Regions from separate parts of the Aeromonas sp. R6-2 genome, predicted to be linked through region 1. Evidence: predicted binding sites of a transcription regulator. Region 1 holds the regulator's gene; each other region holds the start of a gene.
The links. The regulator sigma-54, encoded in region 1, starts transcription at its own class of promoters, with help from an activator protein. The targets are predictions, from matches to a motif close to TGGCACNGTTTTNGCTT.
Positions count from the first base shown of each region.

Region 2: a site for sigma-54 is predicted at 1,822-1,838, ahead of flgB (flagellar basal body rod protein FlgB). Genes of this name have one in related genera too.
Region 3: a site for sigma-54 is predicted at 2,673-2,689, ahead of flgA (flagellar basal body P-ring formation chaperone FlgA). Genes of this name have one in related genera too.
Region 4: a site for sigma-54 is predicted at 1,627-1,643, ahead of AB5Y48_RS09315 (Na(+)-translocating NADH-quinone reductase subunit A). Genes of this name have one in related genera too.

Region 1 is NZ_JBFODE010000035.1:19,305-23,510, forward strand. Features, by position in the region: gene rapZ (RNase adapter RapZ) at 1-478, opposite strand, end outside; gene ptsN (PTS IIA-like nitrogen regulatory protein PtsN) at 516-962, opposite strand; gene hpf (ribosome hibernation promoting factor) at 964-1,251, opposite strand; gene AB5Y48_RS08450 (RNA polymerase factor sigma-54) at 1,273-2,721, opposite strand; gene lptB (LPS export ABC transporter ATP-binding protein) at 2,775-3,500, opposite strand; gene lptA (lipopolysaccharide transport periplasmic protein LptA) at 3,505-4,026, opposite strand; gene lptC (LPS export ABC transporter periplasmic protein LptC) at 4,013-4,206, opposite strand, start outside.
Region 2 is NZ_JBFODE010000072.1:48,992-53,197, reverse strand. Features, by position in the region: gene AB5Y48_RS19325 (flagellar protein) at 1-268, shown strand, start outside; gene flgN (flagellar export chaperone FlgN) at 270-695, opposite strand; gene flgM (flagellar biosynthesis anti-sigma factor FlgM) at 692-970, opposite strand; gene flgA (flagellar basal body P-ring formation chaperone FlgA) at 1,053-1,742, opposite strand; gene flgB (flagellar basal body rod protein FlgB) at 1,878-2,252, shown strand; gene flgCL (lateral flagellar basal body rod protein FlgCL) at 2,255-2,677, shown strand; gene AB5Y48_RS19295 (flagellar hook capping FlgD N-terminal domain-containing protein) at 2,681-3,400, shown strand; gene flgEL (lateral flagellar hook protein FlgEL) at 3,416-4,206, shown strand, end outside.
Region 3 is NZ_JBFODE010000029.1:168,217-172,422, reverse strand. Features, by position in the region: partial or broken gene AB5Y48_RS05550 (peptide ABC transporter substrate-binding protein) at 1-513, shown strand, start outside; gene yfcE (phosphodiesterase) at 524-1,066, shown strand; gene flgN (flagellar export chaperone FlgN) at 1,070-1,486, opposite strand; gene flgM (flagellar biosynthesis anti-sigma factor FlgM) at 1,483-1,806, opposite strand; gene flgA (flagellar basal body P-ring formation chaperone FlgA) at 1,878-2,549, opposite strand; gene AB5Y48_RS05525 (chemotaxis protein CheV) at 2,713-3,624, shown strand; gene AB5Y48_RS05520 (protein-glutamate O-methyltransferase CheR) at 3,644-4,206, shown strand, end outside.
Region 4 is NZ_JBFODE010000037.1:117,996-122,201, forward strand. Features, by position in the region: gene AB5Y48_RS09300 (methyltransferase) at 1-532, opposite strand, end outside; gene AB5Y48_RS09305 (alpha-ketoglutarate-dependent dioxygenase AlkB) at 611-1,189, shown strand; gene AB5Y48_RS09310 (BolA family transcriptional regulator) at 1,226-1,537, shown strand; gene AB5Y48_RS09315 (Na(+)-translocating NADH-quinone reductase subunit A) at 1,918-3,258, shown strand; gene AB5Y48_RS09320 (NADH:ubiquinone reductase (Na(+)-transporting) subunit B) at 3,262-4,206, shown strand, end outside.

The sequences.
Region 1 (4,206 bases):
TCTCTTTCTTGCCCAGTACCCGGGTCTTGATGAGCTCGCTTAAGTCGTGAATGCTGAGGCTGGTCGTATCCACCCGCAGATCGGCGCTGGAGGAGAGGGGCGAGAGGAGGTGGGTCTCCTCCCGGATGGCCTCATCCAGCGTCAGCTGATTGCGTGACAGGGGGTGCAGACGGCGGCTCTCCCCGTAGCGGCGCAGCAGGGTGCTGTTGTCGGCATCGAAGAAGAAGCTCGAATAGTCCACCCGCTTCTCACTGCGCACCTGGCGCAGCAGCTCATCGAGTTTATCGGGCACCTGCGGCAGGTTGCGCACATCGATGCTCACTGCCAGCTTGTCGTACTGCCCCTCCAGCGCCACGATAAGCTGGGGCAGCAGGACAACCGGCAAGTTGTCGACACAGTAGTACCCCAGATCCTCCAGAACCCTCAGGGCAACCGTCTTGCCGGCCCCGGAGCGGCCGCTGACGACGATGAGTTGCATACTTCCTCCTTACATCCTGGAGAGCCCGCGGCGGGGTTCAGGCGGAAATCATGATCTGGTAGAGCTCTTCATCGCTGGCCGCCTGGCGCAACTGACGGCAGATGCCTTTGTCAGCAAGCCGCGAGGCCATCATGGAGAGCGTCTTGAGGTGCTGCTTGCATTCGCTCTCGGGAACCAGCAGCGCAAAGAGAAGGTCGACCGGTTGGTTGTCGATCGCATCGAAGGAGATGGGCTCTTCGAAGGTGAGCAGCACGGCGGTCGGGGGAAATTCGTCCCCGATACGGCCATGGGGAATGGCGATACCGCCGCCGATCCCGGTACTGCCCATCTTTTCACGGGCCAACAGGCACTCGAACAGGGTCTGACGAGAAGTGCCCAGATGATCGGCCGCCAACTCACTGATGAGTTCCAGCGCCCGCTTCTTACTACTACAAGGGACTGCACTCCGGGTGCAGTCCCTGCTCAATATGTGTTCCAGTTGCATCTTATTTTTGCTGTAGCTTGTCTTTGTGCTTGATGATCTGTCGATCCAGCTTGTCGATCAGGGTATCGATAGCGGCATACATGTCCGCATGCTCGGAGTTGGCGAAGACTTCGCCACCGTTGACGTGCAGCTTGGCCTCGGCGATCTGCTTGAGCTTCTCGACATTGAGAACCACGTGCACGTTGTTGATATGGTCGAAATGGCGCTCCAGCTTGGCAAACTTGCTATTGACGTACTCCCGCAGTGCTTCGGTGATCTCTACATGGTGTCCAGTCAGATTGATTTGCATAACGTCTTCCTTTTGTTTTGCCTACACCAGGCGTTTGCGCTGATTGGAGGGTGGAATCATGAGGGACTCGCGATACTTGGCGATGGTCCTTCGTGCCACCATGATCCCCTGCTCTGCCAGCAGATCGGTGATCTTGCTGTCGCTAAGCGGCTTGGCAGGGTTTTCGGCCGTCACCAGTTTCTTGATCAAGGCGCGGATGGCGGTCGATGAACATTCTCCCCCACCTTCGGTATTCACATGGCTCGAGAAGAAGTACTTCAGCTCGAAAATACCGCGGGGAGTATGCATAAATTTCTGGGTAGTCACCCGGGAGATGGTCGACTCGTGCATCTCCACCGCCTCGGCGATGTCGTTCAGCACCATCGGCTTCATCGCCTCCTCCCCATACTCGAAGAAGCCCTGCTGCTGCTCGACGATGCAGTTGGCCACCTTGAGCAGGGTCTCGTTACGGCTCTCCAGGCTCTTGATAAACCAGCGAGCCTCCTGCAAATGGGAGCGGATAAACTGGGTATCTGTGCTGCTGCGGGCGTTACGCGCCATGGCCGCATAGGTCTCATTGACCCTGATCCGCGGCGCGCTGTCGGGATTGAGCTCGACCACCCAGCGCTTTCCCTTCTTGACCACGGAGACATCCGGAATCACGTATTGGGAATCGCTCTGCACCACACTATTACCGGGGCGGGGCTCGAGCTGAAGGATCATGTCGAGCACCTCCTTGAGCTCGCTCTCCTTGAGCCGGGTCTTGCGCGCCAGTGTCCGGTAATCGCGGGCCCCCAGCAGATCCATGTGCTCGGTCACCACCTCGATCGCCTCTTTGAGCCAGGGGAGGGTCGGTTCAAACTGGCCAAGCTGGATCAGCAGACACTCCTGCACCGAGCGGGCGGCCACCCCGACGGGGTCGAAATGCTGCACCCGTTTGAGCACGGCTTCAACCTCGTCCATCTCCACACTGTATTCTTCGGAGCTGACTGCCATCTGAATATCTTCGAGGGTCACGGTCAGGTAGCCGGACTCGTCGATGGCATCGATAATAGCCAGGGCGATGGCGGCATCGAGATCGGAGAAGGGGGTGAGACGCATCTGCCACAGCAGATAGTCCTGCAGGTTTTCGGTGGTTTCCCCCTGGTAGACGGTCTCTTCCCCGTCGAAGGAGGGCGTCGCCAGCTGGGCCGTGCCGGCCGAGTAGACCTCATCCCAGGTCGTATCAACCGGTAATTCGTCAGGCATCTGCTCCTGGGACATGGCCTCGGAGCTATCCATCTGGCTGGCATCGCCGACTTCCGGCATAGGCTCTCGCCCATCCGGATCCAGATCACTTTCCTCCTGCTCCAGCAATGGGTTGCTCTCTAAGGCTTGCTGGATTTCCTGCTGAAGTTCCAGGGACGAAAGCTGGAGTAAACGGATGGCCTGTTGTAATTGTGGCGTCATGGTCAGCTGTTGACCCAGACGCAGCTGCAGTGTCGGCTTCATCTACGTTGGAATGTCCTTATGTTCAGCATTCAGGCGAGGGGAGATCACCCTTACTATAGACTGAATTGATCCCCCAGATAGACCCGCTTGACCTGTTCATCGGCCAGGATCTGCTCCGGGGTTCCTTCGGCGATCATCTTGCCATGGCTGACGATATAAGCCTTCTCGCATACATCCAGAGTCTCCCTGACATTGTGGTCCGTGATCAAGACGCCGAGCCCGCGATCCTTGAGATGCTGGATGATCTTCTTGATGTCTATCACAGAAATCGGGTCCACGCCGGCAAAGGGCTCGTCGAGCAGAATGAAGCGGGGATCCGCCGCCAGGGCACGGGCGATCTCGACCCGACGGCGCTCGCCACCGGAGAGACTCTGGCCCAGGTTGTCCCGAATATGGGTAATGTTGAACTCTTCCAGCAATTGCTCGACCAGATCGACCCGCTCCTCTTTGGAGAGTCCCTTGCGCGTCTCCATGACCCCCATCAGGTTGTCGTAGACCGAGAGACGACGAAAGATGGAGGCCTCCTGGGGCAGGTAGCCGATTCCGTTACGGGCACGCTGGTGCATCGGCTGGGCGCTGATGTCACGATCGTCGATGGTGATGTGGCCCGCGTCCCGTTGAACCAGGCCCACAATCATGTAAAAGGAGGTGGTCTTGCCGGCTCCGTTCGGCCCGAGCAGGCCCACGATCTGACCCGTGCCCACCTCCAGACTCACGTCGCTGACCACCATGCGGCTCTTGTAGCTCTTCTGCAGGCCTACCGCCTTCAATACCGCCATGAGCTTACTCCTTCTTGCCGTCAGCCGGCTTGTCAAAACTCTCCACCTGATCGGGGAGGAAGACCGTCTTGACCCGTGAGCCGGTATCGCTGCTCTCGGCCATCATCTTCTGTTTGACGATGTCATAGCGGATCAGATCGCCGTTAACCTGGCTATCTTCCTGCTTGAGCTGGCCATTGCCGGTGATGGTCACCAGACGCTTCTTGAGCTCATAGCGAATGGTGTCCCCATGGGCGTTGACCGGCTTGCCGTTGTCCAGGATCTGGAAGAAGGTGGCCGGTTTGCCATAAGCGGTCATCACCTCGGACCCCTTCTCGGCCCCGCGCACCACGACCACCTTGTCGGCGTGGATCTTGATAGTGCCCTGGGTGATGATCACATCCTTGGTAAAGGTGAGGCGGTTATCCTGCAACTCGGCCGTCTGGGTCACCGCATCCACATAGACCGGCTCGGCGAAATCCGACTGCTTGGCCTGCAGGGTGCCGCAGCAGAGCAGGGCCACCAGGGCGAGATTAACGTTTTTCATTGAAATAGATCGCATGACTCTGTTCCAGTAACTCAAAGTAGCGCTTGTCCAGATTGCCCCTGAGACCGAGTCCCTCGGTCTGCAGGTCCTTGCCAAGCATCTTGACCTCTTGATTGCTGCGTATGTCCTGATTATTCAGGTCCAGCTCCATATATTCGGTATCGAGGCGCTTCACCGGCC
Region 2 (4,206 bases), on a different contig from region 1:
CGCCCAGCCTCACCCCCTGCTGTGGCAGAATCAGCAGCAGATGGGCCAGCAGGTGCGACGGCTGTTCGAGCATCAGGTGCAGCAGAGTGCCCTGGCCCGACTCGAGCTGGAGCGTCATGAGGCGGTGCTGCGCCATCAGTTTGGGCGGGTGAAGGGGCTGGAGCAGTTAATCTTGCGCCGGGAAGAGGGGGTGCGGCTGCGGGAGGAGCTGGGGGTTCAGCGCCAGCTTGACGAGCTTGCCACCCAGCGCTTCCTGCGCCGGGAGTGAATCAGGCGGGCTCTGGATAGGCGTCCTGCTGTCCCAGCAGCTGGCGTATGGTCTCGACCTGGCCGGCCAGCAGACGACCGTTACGCTCGTTTTTCTGTTTGCACTGGATAAGCAACTGCTCGAGGCGCAGCCAGAGGGGAGAGAAACGGCGCTGCACCGGCTCGGGCAGACGACCGATGAGGCAGGCCATCCCCTGCTGATCCGGCTCCAGCCCAAAGGCGCGCAGCTGTTGGCAGCGGGCCTGGGCCGACGCCTGGACCTCTCCCATCAGGCCGGTCAGGGTCAGGTTGAAGCGGGTCAGCCCCTCAACGTCATGGGTGCCCAGCAGCTGGTATTGCTCGTCGAGCAGCTGGCAGAGTCGCTGGTAGCGACCGAGATCCTGCTGGACTCCCTGGATCAGGGCCTGGAGACGCTGGCGCGGGGTCATTTGCGGTGTAGATCGACGATGGCGCGGCCCAGGGTTTCCATGTCCAGGGTCAGCTTGCCCTCGGCGATGGCCTGGCGGATCTGGCGAACCTTGTCCATGTCCACGTCGGAGAGATCCTGCATGCGCTGGCGCGCCTGCTCGAGCCCTTGCGCCTCCACGCTGATCTCGGCCTGGGCCCGGGGCGAGGGGGCGGCGGCCGGCGTGCCCGGCAGGCTCTCCTGCTTGTGGGGCTTGGCGGCCTGAAAGAGGGCGCCGTCGGTGCGTTGAATCTTCATAGACTGATGCTTCCTGTTGTCCTGTCACTAAACAGCGACCGCTTTGCCCGATAACTTTAGGTGGGGGCCATCACCTTTGCGCTCAGAAGCGGGTCTCCACTTCCCCCCGCCCGATCACCCAGGCCTGCACCTCCTTGCCGGAGGAGAGGTTGCGCACCCGGACTGCCTCGCCCACCACCCCATCCTGCAGGGCCTCACCGCGCATGGAGGCGCTGAACCCCTCGCTGGCGGCACGGATGATCACCTCCTGACCCCGCTCCACCGCATGGCGCACCTTGAGATCGAGCTCGCCGATGAGCTGACCGGCGCGCAGGTTGCGGCTGCTCTGCGCTCCCTGCAGGGGGCGGTTGGCGGGGATAAAGCCCCGGTAGAGGCGGCTCACCTCCACCGGCTGGCTCACCAGGTCTTCGGCCCCGATACGCTGGCCCCGCTCGATGTCCCGTGCCGCCCGCCACACCGGCAGGGTGACGCGCACCTCGACCCGGCCACGCAGGCTCCAGGCGGGATCGCTGCAGCGGATGAGATAGGGGCGACGACCGAAGGGCTCCCGGTATTGACCCCCTCCCTCCAGCACCAGGGGCTGTTTGCAGGGGGGCAGCTCGTCGGCCCCCGGCGCTACCCAGACCTGGTAGCTGGCCTCGGGGGTGGGCCACTGCTGGCTCTGACCATAGTGCTCGAGCCGGGTGCGTGCATCCTCCAGCAGTTGCTGCTCCAGGGAGGCCTGGACCATGGGCGCGAGCAGAAGGAGCAGGGCGAGCGGTGACTTCCTCATCGGAAACGGCACTTCCTCTTTCGGTGGAGTGGGGTCATCGGGGACCGTTAGGGCGCCCATTATACGTCATGGCACAAGCTGGCATGACTCTTGTTTAAGGCATCCCCACCTTGCCATGCAACCACAGGACGAAGGATGAGTATCTCATTTGACCAAGCCCTCGGGGTTCACCCCTATGCCCTGCAGGTGCGCACCGAACGGGCGCGCATCATCGCCGGCAACCTGGCCAACGTCGACACCCCGGGCTACCTGGCGCGGGATCTTGACTACAAGGCGATCCTCTCCCGCGTGGCCGACCGTGTCTCGGCCGGTCAGATGGAGAGCGTCACCATGGGCGAGGTGGATCATCCTCTCTACCGCATTCCCTTTCAGCCCTCCCAGGATGGCAACACGGCGGAGCTCGGGGTGGAGCAGGGCAAGTTTGCCAACAACGCCATGGATTACCAGACCAGTCTGACCTTCCTCAATATGAAGATCAGCGGTATCGCCAAGGCCATAGAGGGACGCTGATCATGTCGTTCAATCGTATCTATGACATAGCGGGCAGCGCCATGCGTGCCCAGACCGTGCGCCTCGACACGGTCGCCTCCAACCTGGCCAACGTGGACAGTGTGGCGGGGAGCGAGGATGAGGCCTTTCGCGCCATCAAGCCGGTCTTCTCCACCCTCTACAAGCGGGTGCAGGAGAGCGGTGGCCTGGGGGCGGCCGAGGTCTCCATCGCCGGGGTGGTGCAGTCGGACCGGGAGGTGCAAAAGCGCCTCGAGCCCGACAATCCGCTGGCCGACGAGCAGGGCTATGTCTACTACTCCAACGTCAATGCCGTCGAGGAGATGGCCGACATGATGAGCGCCTCCCGCGGTTTCGAGACCTCGGTCGAGGTGATGAACCGAATCGCCAGCATGCAGCAGGGTCTGCTGCGTTTAGGACAGGGTTAAACCATGAGCCTCTCTCCGCTCTCTTCCCTCGATACCGCCCGCGGTAGCGCCTTCCAGCAGGTTGACCCCAAGGTCGCGAGCAATCCTGCCACCTCCCAGAGCAGCAGCCAGGGGGCGACCCAGAGCAGCGCCCAGAATGGCGGCATGACCCTGCGCAACGAATTTCTACAGATGATGGTGGCCCAGATCCAGAACCAGGATCCCACCAATCCCCTCGACGGCACCCAGTACGTGACCCAGCTGGCCCAGTTCAGCATGGTGGAGGGGGTCGAGCAGCTGAAGGTGCTGCAGCAGCAGTCCATCGCCATGATGGATACCCAGCAGGTGCTGGCGGCCACCAACCTGGTGGGCCAGGAGGTGATGGTGCCCGCCGAGGGGATCACCCTGGCCAGTGAGCAGGGGGTGCGTGGCCAGATCGAGCTGCCGGGGGCGGCGGATCAGGTGACCCTCACCGTCTACGACGAGTTTGGCCAGAAGGTGCAGAGCCGCGAGTGGGGGGCCCGGAAGGGAGGGGTCATCGACTATCAACTCGATGCCCTGCCCCCCGGCAAGTACAGCGTCAAGGTGGAGGCGAAGGGCCCCGCCCTCTCCTCCCAGCCCAAGAATTATCTGGCCAGCTCGGTAGAGCGGGTCAACCTGCCGGGGGACGGCCAGATCATGTTACAGGTCACCGGCATCGGTGATGTCCCCCTCTTCAGCGCCGTCCAGTTCGGCCAGGCATAACTCAAGGAGAAGCAGATGTCTTTCAACATTGGCCTGAGCGGCCTGCGCGCCGTCAACCAGGAGCTGGGCGTCATCAGCAATAACATCGCCAACGTGAGCACCGCCGGCTTCAAGTCGAGCCGCGCCGAGTTCGCCGCCATCTACAGTGGCGGCCAGGCGGGCGGGGTGGAGATGAGCAATGCCAGTCAGAACTTCGATCGCAACGGGGATCTGATGCGCACCGGGCGTGCCCTGGATCTCGCCATCTCCGGTGGCGGCTTCTTTATGCTCAAGAATGAGAGTGGCCAGACCTCCTATACCCGTGCCGGCATGTTCCAAAAGGATGCGGGTAACTATCTGGTCAATGCCGCCGGCGATCGCCTGCAGGGATATGGCATCAACCCCGACGGCACCCTCAAGAACGGGGTGGTGGGGGACATCCAGGTGAGCACCGCCAACCTGCCGGCCAAGGCCTCCACCAATCTGGAGTTCGTGGCCAACCTCAAGGCGGGGGCCTCTGTCATCGACCCGGCGGTCAACCCCTTCAACCCGACCGACTCCAAGAGCTTCAGCTACTCCCAGTCGAGCAAGGTCTATGACTCCCTCGGGGTCGAACACACCCTGACCCAGTATTTCGTCAAGACCGCCGACAACAAGTGGCAGGTGCACACCGCCTTCGATGGCACAGTGACCGGTGCGGCCATCCCCATGGAGTTCAATACCAACGGTACCCTCAAGAGCCCGACCGCCAATCCCTCCCTGGCCTTGACCCCTGCCGGGGCGGACCCCATCACCCTGGAGCTGGGGCTGACCAAGGTGACCCAGTA
Region 3 (4,206 bases), on a different contig from region 1:
CTGCTCAAGCGGGCAGGGATCGGGCCCGATCACCCCTTGCATCTCTCATTGACCTACAACCACTCTGAGCTTCAGAAAAAAATGGCGCTTGCCGTTGCCGCCATGTGGAAACCGCTGGGAGTCGAGCTGGCCTTGCGTGACAGGGAGTGGGATGCCTATCAGGAGGCCAAGGATAGCGGGGACTTCACCATAGCCCGCTCCTTTGCCTTTGGTGATTATGTAGAGCCTTCGGCGCTGCTCAATCTCTTTCGCTGTGGTGATCCGCAAAACGAGAGCGGTTACTGTAACCCCGGCTACGATGCGTTGCTGGATCAGGCATCGAACACCCTGGATGAGGCCGGGCGGACCCGTCTCTATCAGGAGGCAGAGCGGCGCTTGCTGGCGGATCAGCCGATTATCCCCATCTATCACTATCACCAGATGCGGCTGGTGGATCCCGCCCTGCGGGGGCTGCCGACTCAAAATCTCAAGGGAGAGGTCGCCTCCAAGGATCTCTATTTCATCAAGCAGTGAGGTAATGATGATGAAGATTGCCCTGTTAGCCGACATACACGGTTGCTTGCCGGCACTGGCGCGCGTGTTGGCCCATCTTGAGCGGCGGGCGCCGGACCATATTGTCCTGCTCGGCGACCTGCTCAATCATGGACCCCGCAACCCGGTTCCCGAGGGGTATCAGCCTGCTGCCGTGGCCGACCGCCTCAACGAGCGGGCCGAGCAGATGATCGCGGTGCGCGGTAACTGCGATTCCGAGGTCGATCAGATGCTGCTGCGTTTTCCCTGCACCGCCCCCTATAACCAGATGCTGGTAGACGGGCGGCGCTGGTTTGTGACCCACGGCCATCTCTATCGCCCCGATGAGGTTTCGTTGCCTGATGGCTCACTCTATATCAGTGGTCATACCCATGTTCCCCAATTGGAATCGCAAGGAACTCGAGTACGGCTCAATCCGGGATCGATCACCTTCCCCCGTGGGGAGTGGCCGGCCAGTTTCGGTTGGTATGAGGAGGGGAGAATGCAGATCCTCGAGGTCGCGTCGGGAGATGTTCTCGCCGAGCTGGTGTTGTGAGGATCAGGCTTTGATACCGCGGGTACGAGTGCCCGCGTGGGTATTACCCTTGGCGTCGTAGGTGAGACTGCTGCGATCTTTGAGCTGGGTGAGCAAGCCTGCGAGACGGCGGTTGGCAGTGATGTTGAGCTCGAGCAGCTTGCCGTTGATGTCATTTTGTTCCTGACAGGCTTGTAACTGCGTGGTCAAACTGTTGATCTCGGTCTGAAAATGGCTCAACACCGTCTTGATGTCGGGTTGTGCGGCAATCAGGTGGTCGATGGCCTGGATCTGGTTGGCCAGCTCCTGCTTGCGTTTGAGGAGATCGGGGAGAGAGAGTGCCTGACGCTGCTCGAGGAGGGCGTGTTCCTCTTTGAGCAGCGTCAGCATATCCGCAAGATGGGTACTTTGAAGCGTCAGCAGAGAAGGAAGGTCGTTCATCCGAGCAACTTGTCCAGTTGTCCCTCGAAGGAGGCCATCTTCTTGGCTACCCGCTGGCTGTCGACCTGATATTCACCCGAGGCGATCGCCTTCTTGAGGCTCTCGACACGGCTTTCGTTGCCACTGGCCCCGCTGGAGAGTGTCTTTTGCATCTGCTGTAATTGCTGTGCTTCGCTGGTCAGAGAGACCGAATCCTGGCGTGTTGCGCTGGTACGGCTATCGCTTGCAACGCCGTTTCCTGCCTTGTTGGCGGCAGACTGGCCAGTGCCGCTGCTTTGCAGGCGACTGTTAGCCAAGTTGTTGATGTTGTTGATAGCCATAATCTAATCCTTCGTCTGCTGAGTCTTGCTTACCCAGTATATCGGCGTTCGGCGAGCAACCTTTAGCAAAATTAATGCAGTACGATTACGGCCTGGCCGACGGCGATCACCTTGGCCTTGACCTCGCGACCTGAGTGAAGGTTGGTGACACGGATCATGTCTCCGAAGCTTCCATCTTGCAAGGCACTGACCATTGATTTTATTTGTAAATTTTCCGTTTGAGCAACCAGGGTGATCTGGTCGCCTTTACAGATGACACAGAGTTGGCTGGTCCGCACCGGTTGTCCCGGTCGCAGCTCTCGCTTGCTACGCGCCCCATAGAGGCGCTCCGGCTCGAGGGCGTAGTCACCGCGCAGCATCTGCTCATCCTGATAGGTGATGGTCAACTTGTCGGCGGTCAATAGCTCTCCCTTGCCGACCACTTCGGTGACGGTCACAAAGGGCTTCTGAACCGACACTCTGACGGGAAGGTAGAGATCCCACGTCGGCTGCTCTTCGCATTTCAGGTAGACCGTCGTGTTGCGGCGGATCGTCATGTTGCCGGGCAGGGTAACCGACAGATGCTCACTGCATTCGCTCAAGGGCAGCCGGTTATCGATGGGGCCAGCCTTGACATCAATCCTGGCAGTGGGGGCGCTCTCTATGTTGGCCAGCACGAAGCCTTCGGCCGCACTCTGCAGTCTGCTGATGGTGGATTCTGCCACCTGCGCCACGGCACAGGCCGGAATCAAGAGTAAGAACAAAAGCTTGCTAATCATTTGAAACAGCTGGCCGATAAAGAAATTGTTAACCCACATCAGATCAATTAACTATGCTTGCTCAAAGACGGGTAACTGAACTTTGACGCCAAGCAGTCTCAAATGCCCATGCATGAATGGTGCCAATGCTTTGTTAAGGGAGCTTCCTATGGCCAGTATTCTGGACTCGGTCAACCAGAGAACCCAGTTGGTGGGTCAGAACCGACTGGAGTTGCTGCTGTTTCGGCTTAATGGTCGTCAACGGTTCGGAATTAACGTCTTCAAGGTTCGCGAGGTACTGCAATGTCCGCCGCTCACCGTGATGCCAAAAATCCATCACTGTATTCGTGGTGTTGCGCACATTCGGGGCCAGACAATTTCGGTCATCGATCTCAGCATGGCCACCGGTGGCCGTCCCATTGCCGATCTGACCAAGTGTTTTATGATCATTGCCGAGTACAACCGGTCGGTGCAGGGTTTCCTGGTCAACTCGGTCGAACGCATCATCAATATGAATTGGGAATCTATCCTGCCTCCCCCCAAGGGGGCTGGACGTATCAACTACATGACAGCGGTCACTGAGGTCGATGGTGAGTTGGTCGAGATCCTTGACGTAGAAAAGATCCTCAACGAGATCTCTCCCATCTCCACCGATGTGAGCGAGGAGATCCGTGAGGCCAGTGCAGCCCTTCCCCCGGCAGATCGCCCCGTGTTGGTGGCCGATGATTCCTCGGTGGCTCGCAAACAGGTGCAACGGGCACTCGAGGCTATCGGTATGAAGTGCATCCTGGCCAAAGATGGTCGTGAGGCACTCGACATGCTGATCGACATGTCAAAGCAGGGCCCTATCAGGGATCAGATTGCGTTGGTGATCTCGGATATCGAGATGCCCGAGATGGACGGATATACCTTCACAGCAGAGATCCGTAACAATCCTGCGCTCAAGGATTTACATGTTATCCTGCACACTTCCCTCAGTGGTGTATTCAACCAGGCCATGGTGCAAAAGGTGGGGGCCAACGATTTTATCGCCAAGTTCCAGCCCGATGTATTGGCCAAAGCGGTTCAGAATGCACTCTAGACAAAGAAGAAAGAACTGAATGAAGACACTGTCAGATGATGTATACAAACAGTTCAGTGCCTTTCTGGAGAGCCAGAGCGGTATTGTACTGGGTGATAACAAACAGTATCTGGTCAAAAGTCGCCTCTCCCCCTTGTTGAGTCAGCACGGGGCTGCGAGTCTGGACGAGCTGATCACACGCTCCATGAACATTCGTGAGCGTGACCTGAAGATGGCGGTCGTTGATGCCATGACCACCAATGAAACCTTGTGGTTTCGTGATACTTACCCTTTCCAGCTGTTGACCGAGAAACTCTTTCCCGAACTGGGCAAGAGCGGGCGAGTGGTAAAAATCTGGTCTGCGGCATCATCCTCGGGCCAGGAGCCTTACTCGATCGCCATGACGGCCATTGAGCAGCAGATGAAAAAGCCGGGTACCCTGCCGGGCGGGGTACAGATCGTCGGCACCGATATCTCGGCCTCCATGCTCAATCAGTGCAAGGAGGGGATCTATGACAGCCTTGCTCTGGCACGTGGCCTCTCTCCCGAGCGCAAGAAGATGTTCTTCGAGCCTCATGGAGATAACAAGATGAGGGTGGTTGA
Region 4 (4,206 bases), on a different contig from region 1:
CGCAGTGGATGAGGCGTGCCTTCTTCCAGGCCAGCGAGGTGGTGGTGGCCCCGAGCCACTTCTCAAACAGCTGCAGGGTGGAGGTGTGGATCTCCTTGGCCTTGCCGGCGGCGAGGATACGGGTCTGCGGTGTCACCACCCGGGAGAGGGCGATCAGTTGCTGCTCGAGCAGGGCCTGGTACTTGGTCACCTTGATGACGACCAGCGCCGGTGCCGCAGGCAGAGGAGCCAGGGCATCCTGCCAGACGACGCTGTCGGGAGCCAGGCCGTTGCGCCTGAGGTTCTCTTCGGCGCCGCGGCGGCTGACGAAAGAGTCGCTGACAAAGTGCGGGTGATGGGCGTGCAAAAATGCGGTGAGTGCACCAAAACTGTCATTCATGATCACCACGGCGCCGGCCGCTATCCCCTCCTCGGCCAGGGTGGTGATCAGGTATTCGTCGGCAGCATCCCAGGCCTGTAACGGGTCGTTGGCTTGTGGCGGATAGCGCAGCAGCTCAAACTGGCAATGGGGATGATCGAGACGGGTCAGCATCAGGGCTCCGGCGTGACATAAACGGGGCCGCTATTTTAGCGGCTCGGCGTCAGAAGTCATATCTCATCGGGAGGATAAATGAAGGCCACTCATCCGGAAGGGGCCGCTTTGCGGTATTGGCCCGGCTGGCTCACGCAAGAGGAGCAAGCGTGGTGGTGGCAATGGCTGGAGGAGATAAGGTGGCAGCAATACCGGGTACGGCTGTTTGGCCGGACTCTGCCTCAGCCGAGGCTGAGCGCCTGGTATGGTGACAGCCCCTACCGCTATTCGGGCTTGCAGCTCCCCGCCACCCCCTGGCCTGAGCCCTTGGCACAGCTGCGCGACAGGGTCTGCACCGCCACGGGATATGCCTTTAACAGCGTGTTGCTCAATCACTACCGAAGCGGCAGTGACAGCATCGGGTGGCATCGGGACGATGAGGCCGAGCTTGGCGCGGCGCCTGCGGTGGCGGCCGTCTCTTTGGGGGCATGCCGACGCTTCTTGCTGCGCCGACTGGAGGATCATCGGTGCCGCGAGGAGTGGTGGCTGGAGCCTGGCTCCTTGCTGCTGATGGCGCCGGGTCTGCAGTCATGCTGGCAGCACTGCCTGCCCAAAACCCGGAGTCGGGTCGGGCCGCGCATCAGCCTCACCTTTCGTTTGATCCAGCCGGGCCGTTAGAATGGCTCTCCATCGTCAGTCAGCGGAGTCTGTTTTATGCAGTTGCAAACCCACATCGAGCAGAAGTTACGGGAGGCCCTCGCCCCGAGCCATCTCGAGGTTATCAATGAGAGTCACATGCATCGTACCGAGCCGGGGGCCGAGAGCCACTTCAAGGTAATTGTCGTGAGCGAATGCTTTGCCGGTGAGCGTCTGTTGGCACGTCATCGCAGAATCAATGCCCTGTTGGCCGAGGAGCTGGCAAGTACTCTGCACGCCCTGGCTCTGCACACCTACACTGACGCCGAGTGGCAGGCTCGGGAAGGGGCGCCGCGCACGCCTTCCTGTGTGGGCAAACCGACATTGTAAGGCTCTGTGTTCCCTCATCGGTCGGCAATCGATGGTGCTTTATCCGGTGTCAGGATGGATTTTAATCATTAAATTTTCTTGACCATGGAGGGGATAAATTTTGTTTATCCCTTAATGGGTATGTTGGGGTTATCCCCTTGTCCTGCTTGAAAAGTCACTTCGAATTCACTATCACAGTTTGTAGGGTGATTTTTGTGATGTTGCGTGAATTTTCCTGTTTTGTCATGGCGGGGGGAATCACCGAGATGATAAACTCAATCGCTTTTTGAATTTCCATGGATGTGGTCACCTTCGACTACATCCCGGAGAGTCAATCCACAGTCGGGAGCCTCTCCCGGCACTTACCAACCTGTCTTCCCGTAACGGTAGTGCAAGTGAGTATGATTACAATTAAAAAAGGACTGGACATCCCCGTGTTGGGTGCGCCAGAGCAAGTAATCTACGATGGCCCCGCCATCACCCGTGTCGCTACACTCGGCGAGGAGTACGTGGGGATGCGTCCCACCATGGCCGTCAAGGTCGGGGATCGCGTCAAGAAGGGCCAGATTCTTTTTGAAGACAAGAAGAATCCTGGCGTGAAATTCACTGCCCCTGCTGCCGGTGTCGTTGCCGAGATTAACCGTGGTGACAAACGAGTTCTGCAATCTGTCGTGATCGATATCGACGGCGACGAGCAGATCACCTTTGCCGCCTTCTCTTCCGCCGAGCTGCCCCAGCTTGACCGGGCCAAGGTCCAGGAGATCCTGGTCGAGTCCGGCCAGTGGGTCGCCCTGCGCACCCGCCCGTTTAGCAAGGTGCCCGCCGTGGGTAGCGCTGCGCGCGCCATCTTCGTCACCGCCATGGACTCCAATCCGCTGGCTGCCAGTGCCGAGCTTGTCATCCGCGAACAGGCCCAGGCCTTCGTCGATGGCCTGGCGGTACTGAGCCGTCTGACCGATGGCAAGGTGTATGTGTGCAAGGCCGAGGGTAGCCTGCCCCAGTCCACCCTGTCTCAGGTACAGGAAGAGGTCTTTGTGGGCCCGCACCCGGCCGGTCTGCCCGGTACCCACATCCATTTCCTGGATGCGGTGAGTGCCCACAAGTGTGTCTGGCACATCAACTACCAGGATGTGATTGCCTACGGCAAGCTCTTCACCACCGGTGAGATCTGCACCGACAAGGTAATCTCCCTGGCCGGTCCGAACGTGCTCAAGCCGCGTCTGCTGCGTACCCGCATCGGTGCCAGCATGGCTCAGCTGACCAATAACGAGCTGCGTGCCGACGAGAACCGCATCATCTCCGGCTCTATCCTGAGCGGTGTGCATGCCAGGGGTGAAGTCGCCTACCTGGGTCGCTACCACAATCAGGTCAGCGTGCTGGGTGAAGGGCGCGAGAAGGAGTTCCTCGGCTGGGCCAATCCCAGTGCCGACAAGTTCACCATCACTCGTACCACCCTGTCCCACCTCTTCAAGGGCAAGCTGTTCAACTTCACCACCAGTACCAACGGTAGTGATCGCTCCATGGTGCCGATTGGTAACTACGAGCGAGTGATGCCGCTGGACATCCTGCCGACCCTGCTGCTGCGCGACCTGGTCGCCGGTGACACGGACGGTGCCCAGGCTCTCGGTTGCCTGGAGCTGGATGAAGAGGATCTGGCCCTGTGTACCTTCGTCTGCCCGGGCAAGACCGAATACGGTCCGATTCTGCGCCACTGCCTGACCAAGATCGAACAGGAAGGTTAAGCGATGAGTTTTAAGCAACTTCTTGAAAAGATGGAACATCACTTCGAGCCGGGCGGCAAGTACGAGAAGTACTATGCCCTGTTCGAAGCGGCGTACACGCTTTTCTATACCCCGGGTTCCGTGACCCGCTCCTCTTCCCACGTCCGTGATGCGCTCGATCTCAAGCGCATGATGATCATGGTGTGGCTGGCCGTCTTCCCGGCCATGTTCTGGGGCATGTACAACGTCGGTAACCAGGCCATGAGCGCCGTCGCCCAACTGGGTAGCGCCGCCGGCCTCGATACCTGGCAGTACACCCTGGCCTCCCTGCTGGGGGCTTCTCTGGATCCGGCCGTGGCGGGTGTCGGCAGCAAGATGCTGATCGGTGCCGCTCACTTCTTCCCGATCTATATCACCGTCTTCTTCGTCGGTGGTTTCTGGGAAGTGCTGTTCGCCATGGTGCGCAAGCACGAGATCAACGAAGGCTTCTTCGTGACCTCGATCCTGTTTGCCCTGATCGTGCCGCCCGAACTGCCCTTGTGGCAGGCTGCTCTGGGTATCACCTTCGGTGTGGTGATGGCCAAGGAAGTGTTCGGTGGTACCGGCAAAAACTTCCTGAACCCGGCCCTGGCCGGTCGTGCCTTCCTGTTCTTCGCTTACCCGGCCCAGATCTCCGGTGATGCAGTCTGGGTTGCCGTCGATGGCTTCTCCGGCGCCACCGCGCTGAGCCAGTGGGCCCAGGGTGGTCAGGCTGGTCTGGTCAATGCGGCGACCGGTCAGGCTATCAGCTGGATGGACGCCTTCCTCGGCAACCTGCCGGGCTCTATCGGCGAAGTCTCTACCCTGATGATCCTGCTCGGCGGCGCCATGATCGTCTACATGCGCATCGCCTCCTGGCGCATCATCGCCGGCGTGATGATCGGCATGATCGCCACCTCCCTGCTGTTCAACGTGGTCGGTTCTGATACC